DNA from 2 places in the Thermobacillus sp. genome. Region 1 is predicted to be linked to the other one. Evidence: predicted binding sites of a transcription regulator. Region 1 holds the regulator's gene; the other holds the start of a gene.
What was found. The regulator NrdR, encoded in region 1, represses ribonucleotide reductase genes. The targets are predictions, from matches to a motif close to AACACNATATATNGTGTT.
Positions count from the first base shown of each region.

Region 2: a site for NrdR is predicted at 2,896-2,913, ahead of C6W55_RS05995 (adenosylcobalamin-dependent ribonucleoside-diphosphate reductase). Genes of this name have one in related genera too.

Region 1 covers NZ_QEWA01000021.1:17,322-27,956, forward strand. The annotation lists gene pstB (phosphate ABC transporter ATP-binding protein PstB) at 1-87, shown strand, start outside; gene phoU (phosphate signaling complex protein PhoU) at 122-781, shown strand; gene C6W55_RS01450 (hypothetical protein) at 1,304-1,765, shown strand; gene polA (DNA polymerase I) at 1,876-4,557, shown strand; gene mutM (DNA-formamidopyrimidine glycosylase) at 4,591-5,523, shown strand; gene C6W55_RS01465 (MntP/YtaF family protein) at 5,639-6,382, shown strand; gene coaE (dephospho-CoA kinase) at 6,396-7,004, shown strand; gene C6W55_RS01475 (lytic transglycosylase domain-containing protein) at 7,001-7,573, shown strand; gene C6W55_RS01480 (alpha/beta-type small acid-soluble spore protein) at 7,669-7,890, opposite strand; gene nrdR (transcriptional regulator NrdR) at 8,025-8,516, shown strand; gene C6W55_RS01490 (ISNCY family transposase) at 8,590-9,867, opposite strand; tRNA gene C6W55_RS01495 (tRNA-Ala) at 10,039-10,114, shown strand; tRNA gene C6W55_RS01500 (tRNA-Lys) at 10,304-10,379, shown strand; gene C6W55_RS01505 (nuclear transport factor 2 family protein) at 10,443-10,635, opposite strand, start outside.
Region 2 covers NZ_QEWA01000032.1:65,943-76,577, forward strand. The annotation lists gene C6W55_RS05985 (YqhG family protein) at 1-897, opposite strand, end outside; gene C6W55_RS05990 (DEAD/DEAH box helicase) at 894-2,708, opposite strand; gene C6W55_RS05995 (adenosylcobalamin-dependent ribonucleoside-diphosphate reductase) at 3,011-5,629, shown strand; gene C6W55_RS06000 (VOC family protein) at 5,815-6,666, shown strand; gene C6W55_RS06005 (hypothetical protein) at 6,728-6,931, opposite strand; gene C6W55_RS06010 (hypothetical protein) at 6,928-7,269, opposite strand; partial or broken gene C6W55_RS06015 (DUF5946 family protein) at 7,528-7,851, opposite strand; gene C6W55_RS06020 (ABC transporter permease) at 8,040-9,371, shown strand; gene C6W55_RS06025 (methyl-accepting chemotaxis protein) at 9,751-10,152, opposite strand; gene C6W55_RS06030 (hypothetical protein) at 10,432-10,599, opposite strand.

The DNA of each region.
Region 1 (10,635 bases):
GTCGTCGAAAGCGCGGATACGGAGCAGTTATTCGCGGGTCCGTCCGACAGCCGGACGGAAGACTATATCAGCGGCCGGTTCGGCTGACGGACCGGCATGCGGAGAGGAGCCGGAGGAAAAAGTGATCAGGCGTGTAGAGTTCGATGAAGGGTTGAACGAGCTGAAGCAATTGCTGGTCGAGATGGGCGGGCGCGTGGAGAAGGCGATCGAAGCGTCGATGCGGGCGCTGCAGGCGATCGACGGAGACGGCGCCCGGAAGGTGGTGGCGGAGGATCCCGAACTCAACCGGCTGGAGGAGCGGATCGTCGAGCTCGGCACGCGGCTGATCGCGACGCAGCAGCCGGTCGCCAAGGATCTGCGGCGCATTCTCGTCGCCTTCCGCATTTCGAACGATCTGGAGCGGATGGGGGATCTCGCGGTCGACATCGCCAAGGCCGTGCTGCGCCTGGAAGGCCGGGAACTGATCAAGCCGCTGGTCGATCTGCCGAAGATGGCGGAGCTCGTGCAGACGATGACCCGGGAATCGATCCGGTCGTTCCTGCAGGAGAATGTCGACCTCGCGTACAAAATGGCCCGCGACGACGATGCGGTCGACGCCATCTACAGCAGTGTGCTGCAAGAATTGTTCGCCCTGCAGCCGGCCAGCGCGCGAGACTCGTCGCAGGCGATGCTGCTCAGCTTCGTCGGCCGCTACCTCGAGCGGATCGCCGACCATGCCACGAACATCGGCGAATCGGTCGTCTATCTGGTGACGAACAAGCGCCCGGATTTGAACCTGTAGCCATAACGCCCGCCCTCGAAACTTCAACAGACTGAGCGATCTTATTTTGCCGCCGTCGAAAGTATTCGACCCGTTTGGAACCGAATAACGCTTCTTGGTTCCGTTGCGACAACCATCATGCGGATTCCCGGGCAAATAACGCCTCTGAGTTCCGAAAGCATTCAGCGTAAGCTTTCTGGACGGGATCGGGGTGCCGCATGAGACCATTTCTGACGAACCTGTGCCTTCTTGGTTTGCCGTAAGCTTCGCTGCTCTGGTCTTTAACGGAACGACGTTCCGTTAACGGGCATTGACGGCTCGCGGGAGCGATAATAGCGGAACGTGGTTCCGCTATTAAACGATTTCGGGAAATTGAACGTCTGCACACCGGCTTGTAACGGAATGACGTTCCGTCAGCCGGTACGATGCTGCACTCGGACGAGCCTTTAACGGTACGTGGTTCCGTTAGCGGTCGCTTTCGGATGAGTCTGAGCTTTCCCTGGAGCCTCAAGTGGACGCGGTGTTCTCGAACGCCGCCCTGCATTGGATGACGAGACCCGGCGGGTCATCCGGTGCGTCTGGGATGCGCTCAAGCCGGGCGGAAGATTTGTCGCCGAGTTCGGCGGCAAAGACAATGTCGGGACCGTGGTCCGGGCGATCATCCGGGTGCTCGGGCGGGAGTACGGGAGGGATGTCTCGCCGCTGAATCCCTGGTATTTCCCGAGCATCGCCGAGTACAGCACGCTGCTGGAGCGGCAAGGTTTCCGGGTGGTATATGCCGCCCATTTCGACCGCCCCACCCGCATGAAGGACGGCGAGAACGGGCTGAGGGTGTGGATGGCGGGGTTTGCGGATTTCTTTTTCGAAGGGCTGACGGACAGGGAAAAAGAGGACGCAATCAGACGGATCGAGCCCGAAACGCGCCCCGCATTGTTCAGGGACGGAGCCTGGCACATCGACTACAAGAGACTCAGGATCATGGCCGTAAAACCTAAGATCGAATAGCCGCTTGCGCCGCTTTCCGACCGGGAGAGCGGCGATTTTGCATTTCGCGGGCGCCATCCCGCGCGAATGTGTTATAGTAGTCGATAGACGGTAAAAGAGAGGTGCCGCCCATGGACAAATGGATCCTGATCGACGGCAGCAGCATCGCGTTCCGCGCGTTTTTCGCCATGCCGACGCTGACGAATGCCGCCGGCATTCATACGAACGCCGTGTACGGGTTTGCGACGATGCTGCTCAAGCTGATCGAAGAAGAGAAGCCGACGCACATGCTGGTCGCGTTCGACGCGGGCAAGGTGACATTCCGCCACGAAGGATACGAGGACTACAAGGGCGGCCGCGAGAAGACGCCGCCGGAGCTGAGCGAGCAGTTCCCGCTCATCAAGGAGCTGCTGGACGCGCTCGGCGTCGCGCATTATGAACTGGAAAATTACGAAGCCGACGATATTATCGGCACGCTGTCGCGGATGGCGGAAGAAGCCGGCAAGGAGACGCTGATCGTCACCGGCGACAAGGACATGCTGCAGCTTGTCTCCGACCGCGTGACGGTGGCCATCACCCGCAAGGGCATCAGCGAAGTGGAACGGTTCACACCCGAGGCGATCCGGGAGAAATACGGCCTCACGCCGCTGCAGATCATCGATCTGAAGGGGCTGATGGGCGACGCTTCGGACAACATTCCCGGCATTCCCGGCGTCGGTGAGAAGACGGCGCTGAAGCTGCTGCACGAGTACGGTTCGGTCGAAAATGTGCTCGCGAACGCCGCAGCGCTCAAGGGCAAAATGCGTGAGAAGGTCGAGCAGCACCGGGAAGACGCGCTGATGAGCAAGCGGCTCGCGACGATCTACCGCGAGGTGCCGCTTGACCGCGGCGAGGCGGAAATCGCGTACAACGGCTACGACAGGCCGACGCTGGCCGCTGCGCTGCGCAAGCTCGGATTCCGCTCGCTGATCGAGCGGCTCGGGCTGGATCATGCCGAAGCCGGAAGCGGAGCCGGAGCGGATGCGGCAGGCGGAGCAGGGCCGGAAGCGGCGGAACTGCGCATCGTGCGGCAGACGCCGGAGACGGCCGCCGAGCTTGCGGCGGACAAGCTGGCGGAAGCCGAAGCGGTGCTGATCGAATCCGCCGGCGAGAATCCGCATCAGGCTTCGCTGATCGGGGTTGCGATCGTGATCGGCGACATCATGCACGTCCTGACGGGCGATGTGCTCAAGTCCGAAGGCGCGGCGGCCGTGCGGGACTGGCTGGCCGACCCGGAGCGGCCGAAGACCGGCTACGACCTCCACAAGGCCGCGCTCGTCCTCGGCTGGGAGGGCATGGAGCTGAACGGATTCGGGTTCGACGTGCTGCTGGCCGCCTATCTGCTCGACCCGACCGGCGGCAACGACGCCTTGAGCAGCCTCGCGGCCAAGTACAACCAGCCGCCGGTGAAGCCGGATGACGCCGTGTACGGCAAGGGCGCGAAGTTCGCGGTGCCGGACGAAGAGACGCTGGCCGGCCATCTGGCGAGCAAGGCGGACGCGATCCGGCGCATCGCGCCGCTGCAGCAGCAGGAGCTGGAGCGGCTCGGCATGCACCGGCTGTATTACGAGCTGGAGCAGCCGCTGTCCCGCGTGCTGTGCAAGATGGAGCGGCAAGGCATCGCGGTCGACGCGGAAGCGCTGGAGGAGAACGGACGCGAACTGGAACGCCAGATCGCCGATACGATCGCGGCGATCTATCGGCTTGCCGGCACGGAGTTCAATCTGAATTCGCCGAAGCAGCTCGGCGAGATTCTGTTCGAGAAGCTCGGTCTGCCCGTCAAGAAGAAGACGAAGACCGGCTATTCGACGGACGCCGAAGTGCTGGAAGCGCTGGAACCGTATCACGAGATCATCGGCCTCATCCTCCATTACCGGCAAATCTCGAAGCTGCAGTCGACATACATTGAAGGCCTGCTGAAGGAAATCCGCAAGGAGACGGGCAAGGTCCACACCTATTACCGGCAGACGATCGCCGCAACCGGCAGGCTGTCCAGCCAGTTCCCGAACCTGCAGAATATTCCGATCCGGATCGAGGAAGGCCGGCGCATCCGCAAGGCGTTCGTCCCGTCCGAGCCGGGCTGGTACATCCTGGCCGCCGACTACTCGCAGATCGAGCTGCGCGTCCTCGCCCATATCTCCGGCGACGAGCGGTTGAAAGAAGCGTTCCTCTCCGGCATGGACATCCATACGAAGACGGCGATGGACGTGTTCGGCGTGCCGGCGGATCAGGTCGACGCGAACATGCGCCGGCAGGCGAAGGCCGTTAACTTCGGCATCGTTTACGGCATCAGCGATTTCGGGTTGGCGACGAACCTGAAGATTGCGCGGAAGGAAGCGGCGGCGTTCATCGAGCAATATTTTGCGGTATTCAGGGGCGTGCGCCAATATATGGACGACATCGTCGCGAAGGCGCGGCAGGACGGCTATGTGACGACGCTGCTTGAGCGCCGGCGGTACTTGCCGGAGATCAACGCGTCGAACTACAATCTCCGGTCTTTCGCGGAACGGACGGCGATGAACACGCCGATCCAGGGCACGGCGGCTGACATCATCAAGCTGGCGATGGTGAAGATGGACGCGGAACTGCGGGATCGCGGGCTGCGCAGCCGGATGCTGCTGCAGGTGCACGACGAGCTCGTGTTCGAAGTGCCGGAAGACGAGCTGGAGACGATGAAAGAGCTCGTGCCGTCCGTGATGGAGAACGCGATCGAACTGGACGTGCCGCTCAAGGCGGAAGTCAGTTATGGCAAAAACTGGTATGAAGCGAAATAAACCGGCCAACCGGGTTGGAGAGGGGGAGGTCGAATGCCGGAACTGCCTGAAGTCGAGACCGTGGCGCGCACGCTGAACGCGCTGGTCGCCGGCAAGACGATCCGCGCCGTTACGGTGCGGCTGCCCCGCATCATTCAGCGGCCGGAAGAGCCGGAGGCGTTCGCCGCGGCGCTCGAGGGCCGAACGATCCGGAGCATCGGACGGCGCGGCAAGTTTCTGCGGTTCGTGCTGGACGACCTGGTGCTGGTCTCGCATCTGCGCATGGAAGGGCGGTACAGCGTCTGTCCGGCGGACGAGCCGATCGAGAAGCATACCCATGTGCTGTTTCATCTGACGGACGGCACGGATCTCCGGTACAAGGATGTGCGCCAGTTCGGCACGATGCATCTGTTTCGGCCGGGCGAGGAATTCGAGCAGCCGCCGCTGAGCAAGCTGGGGATGGAGCCGCTTGACGATGCCTTTACCGTGGAAGCGCTGCGCAAGCTGCTCGGCGGCCGCAAGGCGCCGATCAAGCCGCTGCTGCTGAATCAGGCGTATGTCACGGGACTGGGCAACATCTATGTCGACGAGTCGCTGCACAAGGCCGGCATCCATCCGGAGCGGCCGGCATCGTCGCTGCGCGCCGCCGAATGGACGCGGCTGCACGCTTCGATCCGCGAGACGCTGCGGGAGGCGGTGGACGCGGGCGGTTCTTCCGTCCGGTCTTATGTGAACGGCCAGGGCGAGATGGGGATGTTCCAGTTCCGCCTGTATGTTTACGGCCGGGAAGACGAGCCGTGCCGGACATGCGGCACGCCGATTGTGAAGACGGTCCTCGGCGGGCGCGGAACCCATGTCTGCCCGGTCTGCCAGCCGTACCGGAAAGCCCGGGGCCGCAGACCGGCCGGCAAGGCGCCCGCCGCCATTCCGCGGCGGATGGCCGGGGACGCGGCCGCAGCGGCGGCGGATGTGACTTCGCACTCCTAAGCGGTATCACGTCAGGCGCCCTGCCCGCCGCATGCACCCCGGCATGCTCCCTGCATATGATGGCAGTACCATCTTGGGCGGCCTTCGGTAACCGCCCGCGCAGGGAGGGGCATTCATGTTCGCTACGGGCGCGTCGCTGGCGCTGCTGGCGCTGGCGGTCAGTCTTGACGGCTTCGGTGTCGGCGCGTCATACGGCATCCGCGGCATCCGGATTCCGGCTTTGTCCGTCCTCATTATCGCGATCTGCTCCGGCTGCGTTGTCTGGATGGCGATGGCGGCCGGCGGCTGGCTGACCGCATGGCTTCCGGAAACGGTCGCGCAAACGGCGGGCGCCGTGCTGCTGATCGCCGTCGGATTGTGGGCGCTCGCGCAGCTTCGGCGCAGCGCGGGCGGCGGAGAAGCCGTCCGGGGGACGGATACCGGGGAGGATTGCGGCGGGAAGACGTCGGATGCGGTTGCTGCTAATTCGGACGCGGCGGAGGCGGGCGGTCCGGATACGTCTTCGGTTCGCTCAATCGTCCGCATCGAGCTGCGGCGGCTCGGACTGGTCATCTGCGTATTGCGCGCGCCGCAGACGGCCGACATGGATCGGTCGGGGACGATCTCCGCATCGGAAGCGGTGCTGCTCGGCTTCGCGCTGTCGCTCGACGCGCTCGGTGCGGGATTCGGCGCGGCGATGGTCGGTTTTCCCGCGCTTCCATCCGCGCTGTTCATCGCAGCGGCCAGCGGCGGGTTTCTTCTGGCGGGACTTCGATTCGGCCGGCGGTTCGCGGTCCGGTTCGCCGGCGCGAAGGCCGTGTCCGTCCTGCCCGGCCTCATTCTGATCGCCACGGGCATCGCCCGATTGATGGAAATTTGACGAGGTGACGGCATTGATCATCGGACTTACAGGCGGCATCGCGTGCGGCAAGAGCACGGTCGCCGCCATGCTCTCGGAGCGCGGCGCCTTCGTCGTCGACGCCGACCGGATCGCCCGCGAAGTCGTCATGCCGGGCGAACCGGCCCTGGCCGAAGTGGCCGCCGTCTTCGGACAAGCCGTCATCCGGGATGACGGCACGCTTGACCGGCGGAAGCTGGGCGAGATCGTATTCGCCGATCCGGACAAGCGGCGGCGGCTGGAAGCGATTCTCCATCCGGCCATCCGCGAGCGGATGTGGACGCTTATCCGGCAAGCCAAGGCGGACGAGCCCGGCCGGATGGTCGTGGCGGACATTCCGCTCCTGTACGAGACCGGTCAGGAAGGGCTGTACAACGGCGTGCTGGTCGTCTATGTGCCGCGCGAAATGCAGATCAAGCGGCTGCTTGCGCGCAATCCGGAGCTGGATGAAGCGCAGGCCCGCGAACGGATCGACGCGCAGATGGATATCGAACGGAAGAAGGAACTGGCGGACTGGGTCATTGACAACAGCGGCAGCCTGGAATCAACCAAGCGGCAGGTGGAAGCGCTCTGGCGCCGGTTGTCAGACATGCGGAAGCCATGAGGCGGCGGCGGAAGAGACGCGGATGGCTGCTTGCGGCGCTGCTGCTGTTGCTGGCGGTCCTGTACGCCGAACAGAGCGGCTGGGTGAAACAGCGCATGTATCCGATCGCGTATCGGGATGATATAAGGGCAAGCGCGCTGAGTCACGGCGTGGAGCCGCACCTGGTCGCGGCCATCATCCGCATTGAATCGAATTACAAGACGGGAAGGGTATCGAGCAAAGGCGCGCTCGGCATCATGCAGATCATGCCGGATACGGCCGCCTGGATCGTGGAGCAGGCGCGTTATGAAGGCGTGACGCTGGACAAGATCCAGCACCGCGCGGATGTCGGCATCGAGCTGGGCACCTGGTACCTGGCTTCGCTGCTCCGGCAGTTCGACGGCAACATGGCGGCAGCGGTCGCCGCGTATAATGCGGGCCCCGGCAACGTAAGCGCCTGGCTGAAGGAAGGCGTCTGGGACGGCACGCTCGCTTCGAGTGACGACATTCCGTTCGGCGAGACGCGGCGGTATGTACAACGTGTCATTTATTACTATAATAAATACAAGTCGATTTATCCGGATTTGTGACGCACACAGGTGTTTTGCATGCAAAGGGCTCGGGTGCCGCCGCCCGTCCGGCGGCAGGCACCCAAGCTTGACGATAAAGCCTCTGATACCGCGGATTATTTGAATTGCCCTGCCAGCGATTGCTCGGCAATCTGTACCAGCTTCCGGGTGATGTAACCACCGATGGAGCCGGCATCACGAGTCGTCAGGTTGCCGTAGTACCCGTCTTGCGGGAGGGCAATGCCCAGTTCTTGGGCAACTTCATACTTCATTTGGTCCAGTGCGGCATTCGCCTGCGGTACGACCAATTGGTTGCTGTTGCGGTTGCTGCCCGGCATCGTCGATTCACCTCCCTCGCGTGTGGTACCTGTATTATGCGCGATATGCAGAACATCATGACGATGCGGCGCTGGTGAGTTGTTCCCAATTTTAATCGCATGCATCCGGTCACGACATGGAGGTTTCGAAACCGATGAAATGCCCGTATTGCGAACATTCCGGCACGAAGGTGCTCGATTCCCGGCCGGCCAACGAGAACAAGTCGATCCGCCGCCGCCGCGAATGCGAGCGGTGTTTGCGCCGCTTCACGACGTTCGAGATGATCGAGGAGACGCCGCTGATCGTCATCAAGAAGGACGGCAGGCGCGAGGAGTTCAGCCGCGACAAGATGCTGCGCGGGCTGCTCAAGGCCTGCGAGAAGCGTCCCGTCTCGGTCGAGCAGCTCGAAGTGATCGTGTCCGAAGTCGAAAAGGAAATCCGTGCGACGGCGAAAGCCGAAGTCGAAAGCCGCGAAATCGGCGAGCTGGTCATGGAACAGCTCTATCCGGTCGATGAAGTGGCGTACGTCCGGTTCGCGTCCGTTTACCGGCAGTTCAAGGACATCAACATGTTCATGAAGGAATTGACGAATCTGCTCTCGAAGCATGCCATGGAAGACAAGCCAAACAGTGTCAAGCGTCTGTGAATATGTCAGGTTAACTGTTCTATGAAAATGTCAGGGATGATAGCTGATTAAACAGCCGCCGTCCTCTTGCAGACTAGCCGGATGCTGTGCTACGCTGTAACTGCTTGCTGGAGAATGGTTTTCTCCAGGGATGGTTTGCAGCGGGCTTGCGGGGGGACGCAGGCGCCGCTTCTTTTTTGGCCGTTGTTGGCGCCGGGGTCTGTGTGGCCTGTGTCTCCACACAAGGCCAGGCCCGCCCTTGATCCCACAGCCACACTTGTCCATCCATGCCGACACGCACTTCGACGACGCTCTTCGCTTCCCAGCGCGGAACACCGGGGACGGGCTTTGGCATGTAGCATATCCCTTTCCAGGAGAACGTCTGCCCGCCGCTAATTCGCCGGTATTGCCGCCGGGTGAAGATGTGCTCCAGGGGTGTTTCGGGCAGCGGACGGTAGGCCGGTTCGGCATTTTGTGGGGCGACAGCGAATTGGCGGTTGTGCTTGGCGATGAGTTCCGGTAACACGCGATTGGCTTCCTCCATCGTGCACACGTTGCGCAGCCTAAGTTCGATCACCAGACGATCCTGAAAGGTTTGCCAGAGCCGTTCGATCCGCCCTTTGGCTTGTGGGGACAACGCCTCGATATGGGTAATGCCCAGATCGGCGATGGCCTGTCCGAAGGTGGAAAGCGACGGCGGCTCACCGGCCAATTCCTGCTCGAGGGTCGGCTTGCCCTTGGGCGGGTGAAAAATGGAGTGTTGGTCGCTGTAGAGCGCAAGCGGTACGCCTTTGCGCCTAAGTCCCTCGATCATGACGGTCACGTAGCCCTCCAGTGTTTCAGTCGGGCGGAAGGTGGCCGCGACCACTTCCCCGGTGGCGTCATCGATGATGCCGTGCAGGGTGAGCATGGGACCGCGATCCTCTAGCCAGGCATAGGGAGAAGCATCGATCTGCCACAGCATGCCCGCTTGAGGTTTGCGGGGGCGGGGTCGGTGAGCCTTCGGACGACGGCGCAGCCGCGCGGGACGCAACCCGCCTTCCAGCAGAATGCGGCGGACCGAAGAGACGCTTAAATGGATATTTTCGTGTTCGGCCAACAACTCGGCAAAGTGGGTGGCATTGCTTCCGAAGTAGCGCTCCTGATACAGGAGCATAACGCGTTGTTTAAGCGAATCGGCCAAGGTATGAGCGGGCTTACGGCCCCGATTCCCATGAGCGATGGCTTGTGCACCTCCGAGGCGATATTTGGCCTTAAGCCGATACGCTTGCCGAATACTGATGCCAAGAATGCGCGCGACATCCTGTTCCGCGAGATGGCCATCGATCCATTTTTCAAGAACCATAGCGCGTTTCAGTTCGCTCTTCGTCAAGGTGATCTGCTCCTTGCTCATACTGACATTTTCTCGGAACAGTTACACCCTGACAATATCACAGCACAACAACAGGAAGACAAGCCAAACAGTTGACAGCCCGGCCGCCTTCATGCTATATTATTTTCTGTTGCCGCACTTGATCGAATGTGCGGTATTGTCAGGAAATCCGGGCCTTTAGCTCAGCTGGGAGAGCGCTTCGCTGGCAGCGAAGAGGTCAGCGGTTCGAACCCGCTAAGGTCCACCATACCACGAACGCATGCAGTCCTTCGGGACTGATTTTTTCTTGGCTCGGGTATAGGGGTTAGGCAGCCTCAGCCGTTCCGCCGCATCCTGACAAAATTGCTGCAAAAATCATTTGAAAAACATGTTGACATCGAGTTGTGGAAGTGATATTATCTTTTTGTCGGCTTCGATGAAGCGACTTTCTCAAAACGGGTTCTTAGCTCAGTTGGTAGAGCAGGTGACTCTTAATCATCAGGTCCAGGGTTCGAGCCCCTGAGAACCCACCATTAACGAAGACAGACCGCCGGTCGCATGACCGGCGGTTTTTTATTTGCGTCGGCGGTGCAAGCTTAGTTTGGCCTGAACGCCGCCTCCAGGGCGCCCGTGTTCTCGAAACCGCGGAAATATTTGATCTTGCCGTCCTGCACTTCGACGACGACCGCCCAGCAGCTCTCGAACGTCCGGTTTGTGCTGCGGACCCGGTGCTTGAACCTTACCCACGCGAAGGCGGAAGTTTCATCGGCGAGGACTTTGCGGATTTCG
Region 2 (10,635 bases), on a different contig from region 1:
GACGACGCGCGGCTTCAGCTGCCACAAAATTTCTTCCTTGCGCGCTTCGTACTGCGCGGCGATCTGCTCCCGCTGCTTGTCGTCGGTTTCCTTGAGCAGCGGCTCGTAATAGTGCGCAAGCCGGGCGAGCTCTTCCTTCAGCCGTTCGTTCGCCGCGGCCGCCCAGCCGTAATCGTAGGTTTTCAATTTCTGCAAGAGCGCCTGTTCGATCAGGTCGGCCGCCTTCTTGAGCGACAGGGAAGCGCCGGTCACATGCACGTTCGCGGGCAGGCGGGGGCTGAGCTTCAGCCCTTGCAACCGGTCGAAAAACCGTTCGACAACCGTTCCGGTGGCGAGCGAGACGCCGAAAGCGTGCATTTCTTCGCGCTTCATGTCGCAGACGAATCCGACTTTCACGTTGACGCCGAGCCAGGGGGTGCAGGGCGCCGAATCGTACGGATGAAGCGCCCGCTCGTCCGGCTGCTGGAACAGGCAGACGAACCGGCCGCCGCGCCTTGCCGCGGCGAACAGCTGCTCGAGCCGCCGCGACCCGAAATGGAGGTCGTCCCGCGGCATCCGCGTGCCGAGCCCGGCGGGCACAAAACCGAACGAGCGGGAGAGGGCCGCCATGCCGGCCTGCTCCGCCGCTCCGCCTTGCGGACCGCCGGCGCCTGCGGATTCGGCTTCCACGGTCATCGCATCATATTTCGCCGCATCCGTCACGAGCAATAGCGACATCGTCTCCGGCTCGACGCCGGTCCGGTCGACAAAGCTCCAATAATAGGGGCGGTTCGTCAGTTCGCGGTCCGCTGCGGGCGACAGTTTCACCTTGAAATGGGCCGGCGACTTCTCCAGAATGGTGCAGCCGGTCGCTTCCAGGTACCGTTCGACAAACCGGTGGATCTGCTTCGCGTTCATGGCCGGGCCTCCGCTGCGGCATCCGCGCCGTCCGGGACGACGGAAAGGACGGGGAGCACGCTGTCAAGCGAGCTTTTCGGCGATCGCTTCGCGTCCGCGCGGAGCCGGTTGATCGAGCGGCCGAGCGCGTCGATGCCGCGCCGGATGTCGGCGTCGCCGTCCGACTCGAGCACGAGGCGCGCAAGCCGCTGCTCAAGCGGATGTTCCTCCCGCTCGAGACGCTCGAGGATGTCGTCCAGTTCGCCGACGACCATCTCGAACAGGTTGATCTTCTCGTGCAGCAGGCGGACGATGTGCTCCTCGATCGTGCCGGTCGTGTACAGATTGTAGATTTTCACGTCGTTCGTCTGCCCGAGCCGGTGAACCCGGCCGATCCGCTGCTCGACGCGCATCGGATTCCACGGCAGGTCGAAGTTGATCATGTGGTGGCAGAACTGCAGGTTGATGCCTTCGCCGCCCGCCTCGGTGGCGACGAGCACCTGGGCGCGGCCGCGGAACAGGTCCATCATCCAGTCCTTCTTGCCGCGGTTCATGCCGCCGCGGTAGGGCACGGCGTGAATGCCGTGCTGCTTCAGGAACTGGAGCAAATATTCCTGCGTCGCGCGGTATTCGGTGAAAATGATCGTCTTGTCGTTCGTCGTGCGAATGATCTCGAGCGCCTTCTCGGCCTTCGAATTGGCCTGGATGCGGCGGATGAACTCGACGAGTTCCCAGATCTTCGCCCGCATCGGCGAGTCCTCCGGGGTCTTCTTGAACAGGTTGACGAGCGTGAGGAACACGGCGTCCCGGCTGCTGCACACTTCGCGCTGCAGCGTGATGAGCGACAGCATGCTCGCAAGGTCGCGTCCGCTCTCGTCGTACCGCTGCCGGACGAAGCCGGTCACCGCGTCGTACAGCGCCTTTTCCTCCGGCGACAGCTTCACCTCGATATTGCGCACGATCCGCTTCGTGAAGCTGATGCCGCCGTCGCTGCGCCGGTTGCGGATCATGACGGCGGACAGCGCTTCCTGCAGCCGGTCTTCGTTCTTCGGCAACCGCTTGTCGGCGACGAAGTTGGCGGCGAAGTCGCTCTGCCCGCCGAGCTGGCCGGGCTTGAGCAGCGTGATCAGGTTGAACAGCTCGTCCATGTCGTTCTGCACGGGCGTCGCGGTGAGGAGGAGGCAGTATTTTTTGCGCAATTGCTGAATGAACTGGTAGTTCGACGTCTTCTTGTTCTTCAGCTTGTGCGCCTCGTCGACGATCAACATGTCGTAATCGTTGGACAAGAGGAGCTCGCGGTGCGGCTCGCGCTTCGCGGTGTCGAGCGAGGCGACGACAAAGTCGGAGTGCCACGAGTGCGCTTTCTTCTGCGCGGTCGCCGGAATGCCGAACTTCTGGTTCAGTTCGCGGACCCACTGCAGCACGAGCGACGCGGGGACGAGGATCAGCGCCCGGCGAACCAGCCCGCGCACGATGTATTCTTTCAGAATGAGGCCGGCTTCGATCGTCTTGCCGAGACCGACTTCATCGGCGAGAATGGCGCGTCCGCCCATCTCGTGCAGCACTTTGCGCGCCGTCGCGATCTGGTGCGGCATCGGTTCGAACGCCGGCAGGCATCTGAGCGCCTGCAGCTCGTCGAAGCTCGTGACCAGTTTCGCGCGCTCGGCCTCGACCGCAAGCGCAAACAGCGTCCAGTCATCCCACGGGCCGTTGCGCGCCGTGCGCTCCGCCAGTTCGTCGACCCAGGCCCGGTCGAATTCGATCTCCACATCGGGATGCGGCGTCTTTCCGGTTCCGCTTGCGCGGCGATCCGGTCTCAGGATCGGATGCATGGCTTCTCCTTCCTCCGGCTGGTTGTTTTATCCGTTAGTATGACCGTACGGGGAACGATTCATAAGGGCGGCGGAATGAGTCACGAGACTCTGCGGGCGCGTTCAACCGATGCAACATTTTGTATCGAACCGGCAGCAGAACGTCGGTTTCGGGCGGATACGATTCGTTGCCGAAAATGGGACTTGGAATACTATATATTGTGGTGTAAAATGAGTAGAGGACTCTATATGTTGTGTACATAATGCGATACACATCTGCTGCCGCAAGCGGCAAAATCTGCATGAACCGGAGGCGCTCGCGCATGAAAATGATGAAGAGCAGCAAGCTGGAAGGTTTGAGCGAGAAAATTTTTCTGGACCGCTATGCATGGAAGAACGCAGACCCGTCCGGCACCAAGGTCGGCGACGTCGTGCTCGTGCTGACGAAGGATGACCCGAAGTTCCCGGCGAAGGAAGTCGGGGAAGTCATTGCGCGCAATGGCAACAAGGTGACCGTGCGGACGCGCGCCGGCCAGATCGTCGAGTCGGAGGTCGAGAAGCTGACGCTGACGATCGAGAAGACGCCGGAAGAGATGTGGGACCGGCTCGCGAAGGCGATGGCTTCCGTGGAAGATACGCCAGAGAAGCGGAAACAGTGGGAAGAGCGGTTCCGCTACATCCTTGACGACTGGAAGCTCGTACCGGGCGGCCGGATCGCGGCCGGCGCGGGAACGAGCGACGAGCTGACGCTGTTCAACTGCTATGTCATTCCGTCGCCGAAGGACAGCCGCGGCGGCATCATGGAGACGCTGACCGAGATGACGGAAATCATGGCGCGCGGCGGCGGCGTCGGCATCAACCTGTCCAGCCTGCGGCCGCGGCGCGCGGTCGTGGCGGGCGTGAACGGCTCGTCGAGCGGCGCCGTCTCCTGGGGCGGCCTGTTCAGCTACACGACCGGTCTGATCGAGCAGGGCGGCAGCCGGCGCGGCGCGCTCATGCTGATGATGAACGACTGGCATCCGGACCTGCTGGACTTCATCACGGTGAAGCAGACGATGGGCCAGGTGACGAACGCGAACCTGTCGGTCTGCATCAGCAACGCGTTCATGAAGGCCGTGAAGGAAGACCTCGACTGGGAGCTCGTCTTCCCGGACACCCGCGATCCGGAATACGACGAGCTGTGGGACGGCGACCTGGAGAAATGGCGTTCCCGCGGCAAGAAAGTCGTGCTTTACCGGACAGTGAAGGCGCGCGACGTCTGGCATACGATCATCGAGTCGGCGTGGAAATCGGCCGAGCCGGGCGTCGTATTCATGGAATATTACAACCAGATGTCCAACAGCTGGTACTTCAACCCGATTATCTGCACGAATCCGTGCGGCGAGCAAGGTCTGCCGGCGTGGGGCGTCTGCAACCTGTCGGCGCTCAACCTGTCGAAGTTCTATGACGAGGAGAAGGGCGACGTCGCCTGGGACGAGCTCGCCAAGGTGACGCGGTGGTCGGTCCGTTTCCTGGACAACGTCATCGACAAGACGCCGTATCATTTCAAGGAGAACGAGCGGAACCAGAAGCGCGAGCGCCGCGTCGGCCTCGGCTCGATGGGGCTCGCGGAGCTGCTCATCAAGCTGAAGATCCGCTACGGCAGCCCGGAATCGCTCGAGTTCCTCGACAAGCTGTACGGCTTCATCGCGCGCGAAGCCTACCTGGCCTCGACGGAGATCGCCGCGGAGAAGGGGTCGTTCGAGGCGTTCGACGCGGAGAAATTCCTGCAGAGCGGCTTCATGCGCAACATGGTCAGCGTTTATCCGGAAGTCGGCGAAGCGATCCGCAAGCGCGGCATGCGCAACGTCACCGTCATTACCCAGGCGCCGACGGGCAGCACGGGGACGATGGTCGGAACGTCGACCGGCATCGAGCCATATTTCGCCTTCGAGTACTATCGTCAGAGCCGTCTCGGCCTCGACAAGCAGTATGTGCCGATCGCGCAGAAGTGGAAGGACGAGCATCCGGGCGAGGAGCTGCCGGACTATTTCGTCACGGCCATGGAGCTGAGCGCGGAAGATCATATCCGCGTGCAGGCGGCGATCCAGCGCTGGGTCGACAGCTCGATCTCGAAGACGGCGAACGCGCCGCATGACTTCACGATCGAAGAGACGAAGAAGCTGTACGAGCTTGCGTTCGAGCTCGGCTGCAAAGGCGTTACGATCTACCGCGACGGCAGCCGCGACACGCAGGTGCTCTCGACGGCGAAGGACGACGAGAAGAAGGATGCGAAGGCGGAAGGCGCCGCAAGCGCAGCGGCCGGAGCGCAAACCTCGGCGGCCGCTTCGGGCGACGCGTCGGCGATCGGCAAGCTGAACGCCGCGCTCAATTCGAACGTCTCGAAGCAGGATGAGCAGGTGTTCGACAAGCAGTACAAGCGCCGTCCGCAAGTGCTGCGCGGCGCGACGTACAAGATCAACACGCCGTTCGGCATGGCGTATATCACGATCAACGACATCGACGGCACGCCCGGCGAAATCTTCCTCAACGTCGGCAAGGCCGGTTCCGACGTGTTCGCAATGGCCGAAGCGCTCGGCCGCGTATGTTCGCTGTTCCTGCGCTACGGCGATCACGGCAACAAGGTGAAGCTCCTGATCAAGCACCTGAAAGGAATCGGCGGCAGCGGCGCCATCGGCTTCGGCGCGAACCGCGTCGAATCGATCGCGGACGCCGTGGCGAAGTCGCTGGAGATGCACATCGGCTTGACCCAGGACAACGCAGGTTCGCCGACGGACGTGCCGCCGATTGCGGCAGCCGCCGAACCGATCGTCACGCTGCCCGGCGGCAAGAGCGGTCCGGTCGAATCGCGCGATCTGTGCCCGTCCTGCGGCTCGGCATCGCTGCTGAACGTGGAAGGATGCAAGACTTGCACGAACTGCGGCTACAGCCGTTGTCAGTAAGAAGTTGCCAATAAATGGATAGCGCGACCCGTGCGGGGTCGGTGATGCAAGCGATCATCGGGCAGGCGGCCCAGCCATCTGCCCGATCGGTCGCTTGTTTTGTCAGGGGGATGCATTTGACACCCTAAACGCAAGCTTGTATAATTACTTACAATAAGTAAGTAACTTGAGATGGGGTGTGTACATTGGTCGGTTTTCATCAGGCGCCTTGCACCTATGTCGGACAAGTGAGCCTGAAAGTGCTGGATCTCGAACGAGCCTTGCGGTTCTACCGGGAAGTGATCGGCTTCAAGGTGCTGGCGCAAACCGGTGCATCCGCGACGCTCACTGCGGACGGGCGGACGGCGCTGCTGACCGTTGAGCGGCCGGACGACGCGGCGCCGAAGCAGGGGAGGACGACCGGGCTGTACCATTTTGCGCTTCTGCTCCCGACCCGTACCGACCTGGCGCGAATCGTGAAGCATTTTGCCCGCATCGGCCTCCGGATAGGCTCCTCCGACCATCTGGTCAGCGAAGCGCTGTACCTGTCGGATCCGGACGGCAACGGAATCGAGATTTACCGGGATCGCGACCCTTCGGAGTGGAACTGGAAGCGCGGCGAGGTGGAGATGGCTGTGGACCCGCTGGATTTCCGGGATCTTCTCGCGGCGGGGGATGACAAGCCGTGGGACGGCCTGCCGGCCGGCACGCTGATGGGCCATATTCACCTGCATGTGTCGGAGCTGGGGCCGGCTGAACGGTTTTACGTGGACGGGCTCGGGTTCGAAGTGGTCAACCGGTTCGGGGCACAGGCGCTGTTCCTGTCGACGGGAGGCTACCATCATCATATCGGGCTCAACACCTGGAACGGCGTGGGCGCGCCCGGACCGGCTGCAAACAGCGTCGGCCTCAAATCGTTCACCCTGATCTATCCTGACGAAGCAGCAAGGGACCGCGCCGTCCTGAACCTTCGGAATTTGGGCGTAGACGTCGCGGAACAAGACGGCGCATTCGCGGCGAGCGACCCGTCGGGGAACCGGATTTTGATGAAGATCTGAGCAGCGCGTGAAAAACGGTCGATCCGGAAGGAACATCCGGGATCGACCGTTTCATTTTTAATCATCTCTTTTTGCGCTTCCGTTTGCGGAGCAATTTGTTGATTGCGGTTCCGCCGCCGCCCACCGCATGCTGCTGCCGGGTGCCGGGGCTGCTGATCGCCGCGTTCGTCCCGCCGGCCCCGAAAATGCCCGCGCCGCTCGCCACCTGCGTGGCCGAGGCGTTCCGGCTCCGCGGCGGCATTTTCACGATCTGCTCATTGATCACCACGACGAATTCCTTGCCGTGGCGGCTCCGCGGCGGCCCGCCGCAAGGGCGCTCATGCGGCGCAATGCGCCCTTTCCGCTGCCGTCCACGTTGCGCGCTGTGCCGCTGGCTCCGATGCTTTGCTGCTGCCTCGTCCACGGCGACCGGATCGCCGCGTTGCTGCCAGCGGCGCCGTTGTGTCCTGCGCCGCTTGCGATTTGCGTCGTGTTCGGGGCATTGGTGAACTGACGATTGAAGATGAAGACCAGCCGCTTGATGCTCTTTAGCGGGGCTTTCGCGACCAGCCGCTTGTTGCCGAGTTGGATGGTGATCGCGAACCGGTCCTGTTTTCGCGCCATTCCCCTCATCTCCGTCATATGAATTTGGACTTGCTCCACCGTATGACGGAGCCGCGGGGATGAGCGCGGCGGCAGCCAAGCCCGCGCAGAAACGGGCATCGGGCCTCGTCAATCCAGCCGGAGATGTGCCGCGCAGACGCTTCTGACCCAATCGTGGCGTTCGCGCCAGGCGTCCCATGCGCAGCGCGCCCATTCCATCAGCATCTCCTCTCTGGCCGGTCCTTCTTCGGCGCGGACGACATCGGCGACTGTAATGGCTTAGTTCGCCGCCGGCGGCTCCAGAGACGGCCATTTGATCGACTTCCTTGCCAGTTCCATATGGATCTGCTGCACCCGCCGGCCGGAAAACCCTTTCTCCAGCGCCAGATAAAGGCCGATCAGCGCGAAAGCCGTCGTGATGTTTTTCGTCACCCCGCCGGCATGCTGGGCGCCGTAGGCATCCACCGCATGCTGCGCGCGAAATCCAAGATCCTGATTCATCATGTGCCAGGCGGACAATTCATGATACAATTGCCGGCATTCGCCCGAGGCGCGATACCGCTCGGCGGCGTCCAGATGCTGATCCGGAAGCTTGAGCCCGCATCCGGGACAGGTTTTTGTATTGCGTCATGCAGATCAACTCCGTGAATGGATAAGAATAGCATTCTTCAACCATGGACGAATATCCCTCTGGGCACTGCCGGGACAAGCCGTTTCATCGGCGTAAAGAACGGGGAAAATTTGAACAGGGTTCAAATCGCCGGCAGATGACAGGGAGGAATGTTCGGAAGATGTACAACAGCATGACTGCAAGGCTGGAGCTTGACCACCGGCTGGTCGGCTTCGGCGATGTCGCGGCCGCGATCGGCAAGGCGGGGGGCGACATCGTCTCGATCGACGTAATCCGTCCCGGGCAGGACAAGTCCGTCCGGGATTTGACGATCCAATCCCCGGAGCAGGCCGAAAGCGCGATTGTCGAGGCGCTCAGGCGGATGAACGGCATACGGGTCATCATGCAGACATCGGTGCGGAGCATCAAGTTCTGGCTGCTGTTCCTCACCATGCCTTCCATCGCCGTCTGTCTGTCTTTCCTGCTCCACGGCGGCGCGGAACAGGCGGAACTTCGGATCGGCGTCGTCAACATGGACGACGGCTCGCGGCTTGCGGCCGATGCGGCCGGCTATCTTGCCCGCCTGGAGCAGATCAAGGTGAGCGAGCATGATGCGGCGGATGCGCGGCAGATGATCGCATCGGGTGAACTGGATGCCGCCGTCGTGTTTCCGGAACGGTTCGGCGAGGGTCTGAGGCGGGGAAATCCCCCGGCCATCGAGATGGTGTCGATCCGGGGGGCGACCGTCACCGGTAATGTGGATCTGATGTTGAGCGCCTATATCCGGAACATCGCGTCCATCGGCCGGGCCGCGCAGGACGACGGGTTGTTCGAACGTCTGTACGCTTCCCATGCAACCTTTCGCTATGACCTGACTGCGGAGTCCATCGACGACGTATCCGGAAGGAATCGAATGTCGAGGCAGACGATCGGCTATCTGGCGATCATCCTGCTGTTCTGCGCGTCCCAGTTGTCGAACCTGATGCTGCATGAACGGGAGAATCGCACCTATGCCCGTGTGTTGAGCACGCCCGTATCGCCGGTTTCATACATGTTGTCGAACGTCCTGACGAACCTGCTTGTCATGATGCTGCTCATCGCCGTGGCGCTCGCCGTCATGACGCTGGCTTTCGGCATCGACCCGGGCCTTCCGATCGAGGTGCTGCTGATTGTCCTGCTGCCGTACGTCCTGACGGCGATTGCGATGTCCCATGCAGTTACGGCGCACGCGGCTTCTGCCATGAAGGCGTCCGCATTGCAGAACCTGATCATTATCCCGACGAGTCTGCTCGCGGGCTGCATGTTCCCGATCGAGACGATGCCGGAGTCCGTGCAGCGGATCGGCAAGCTGTTCCCGCAGCACTGGCTGCTGGATGCGGTCGGACGGCTGCAATCGGGCGCGGCGCTGTCGGATGTGTGGCTGCACCTGGCGATACTGGCGGCATTCGCGCTTGCCTGCGCGCTGGCAGCGGCATTCGAGCATGTGAGGCGCAGGGAGGCGGCGATTGTCTGAACCGGCAAGAAGAGCGGCGGGGTCATGCCCCGCCGCACATCCGTTGTACGCCCGGCATAGGCGTCATCTCTACGGTGAAAGTCCGGAATGGGGGCTGGCGAGCGCCTGCCATTAGCCGAGGGTAAGGGAGTCGGTCGCGAGGCCGAATCTGAAGGAAGCCTTAAGGCAAACGCACGGGCCAAGGTACACGAACGGGATTCGAGGCAGGATAAGCCGGATGAGTTGCCAGCGCACAACGAAATCCGAAGCCGCCAAGGGCTAATTCTGTAAACTCCAGTGGTCGCGGGCGGAAAGATGACGCTCTTATCCGGGGAGGCCTGCGGAGAACGCGAAGGCACTTCGTAACCGCAGCCGGGAGGCTGCGCTGAATCCGCAGGAGTCAGCAGAGGCCATAGTACGCGAGTACTTCATTATATTGATTCAGCTCCGCCATGATGGACGCGGTCCGGTCGATCATCTCGTTCACGCGGTTCATGTCATCCGACAGCCGAAACGCGTCTTCTTGTCCGCTGTTCATCTGGATGACGGCCTGTCCGGCGAGCTCTTTCATCGTATCCGACTGCTCCGCCAGTTCCCCGACGGCCTGTTCGACCGCCTGGATCGAGTCGTTGATCTCGCCGATGCCCCGGGTCTGCGCTTCGATGCTCGACGACATTTCGTTGAACGCCTTCGTCACTTCTTGCGAGATCAGGCTGGTCGACGTGATGTTCTCTTTCAGGTTCGAGCTGAACGCATTGAGCGCCTGGAGGGATGAGGCGATTTTCGCGTTGATCTCCCGCATCCGCAATCATGTACAGATAAAGCGTGATCGTGATCGGCGAGTTGTTGGTGAACATTTCTTCCTTGTAGGGGCTGAGGAACAGGTAGACGGACAGTCCGAGTCCGAGCACGCCGGTGAAGACGAGCGCGCGGAAAGTGTTGTATAGGGTCATGACCGCGAGATTGACGAAGACGAGAAAGGTTGTAATGATGGGGTCCGTGACGGCAAGCAGCAAGGTCAAAACGGTGATGATGACGGGTATGAAATACATGACATAGCCGGGCAGCCAGCGCTTGTATGTCATGAGCGTGCCCTGCCGCAGGCAACGAAGCCGACAATCGCCAGGGCGATGATCGAAGCGGGCGGAGCGCCCGTCATGAAATCGACGGCAATGCCGATCAACAACATGTCCCAAATAATGTTGACGAGCAGTATGTTCCGTCTGTGCAGAGTCTCAGCGGTGTTCATGAATTCCATCCTTTCTGATGAAAATTGGGGATTATT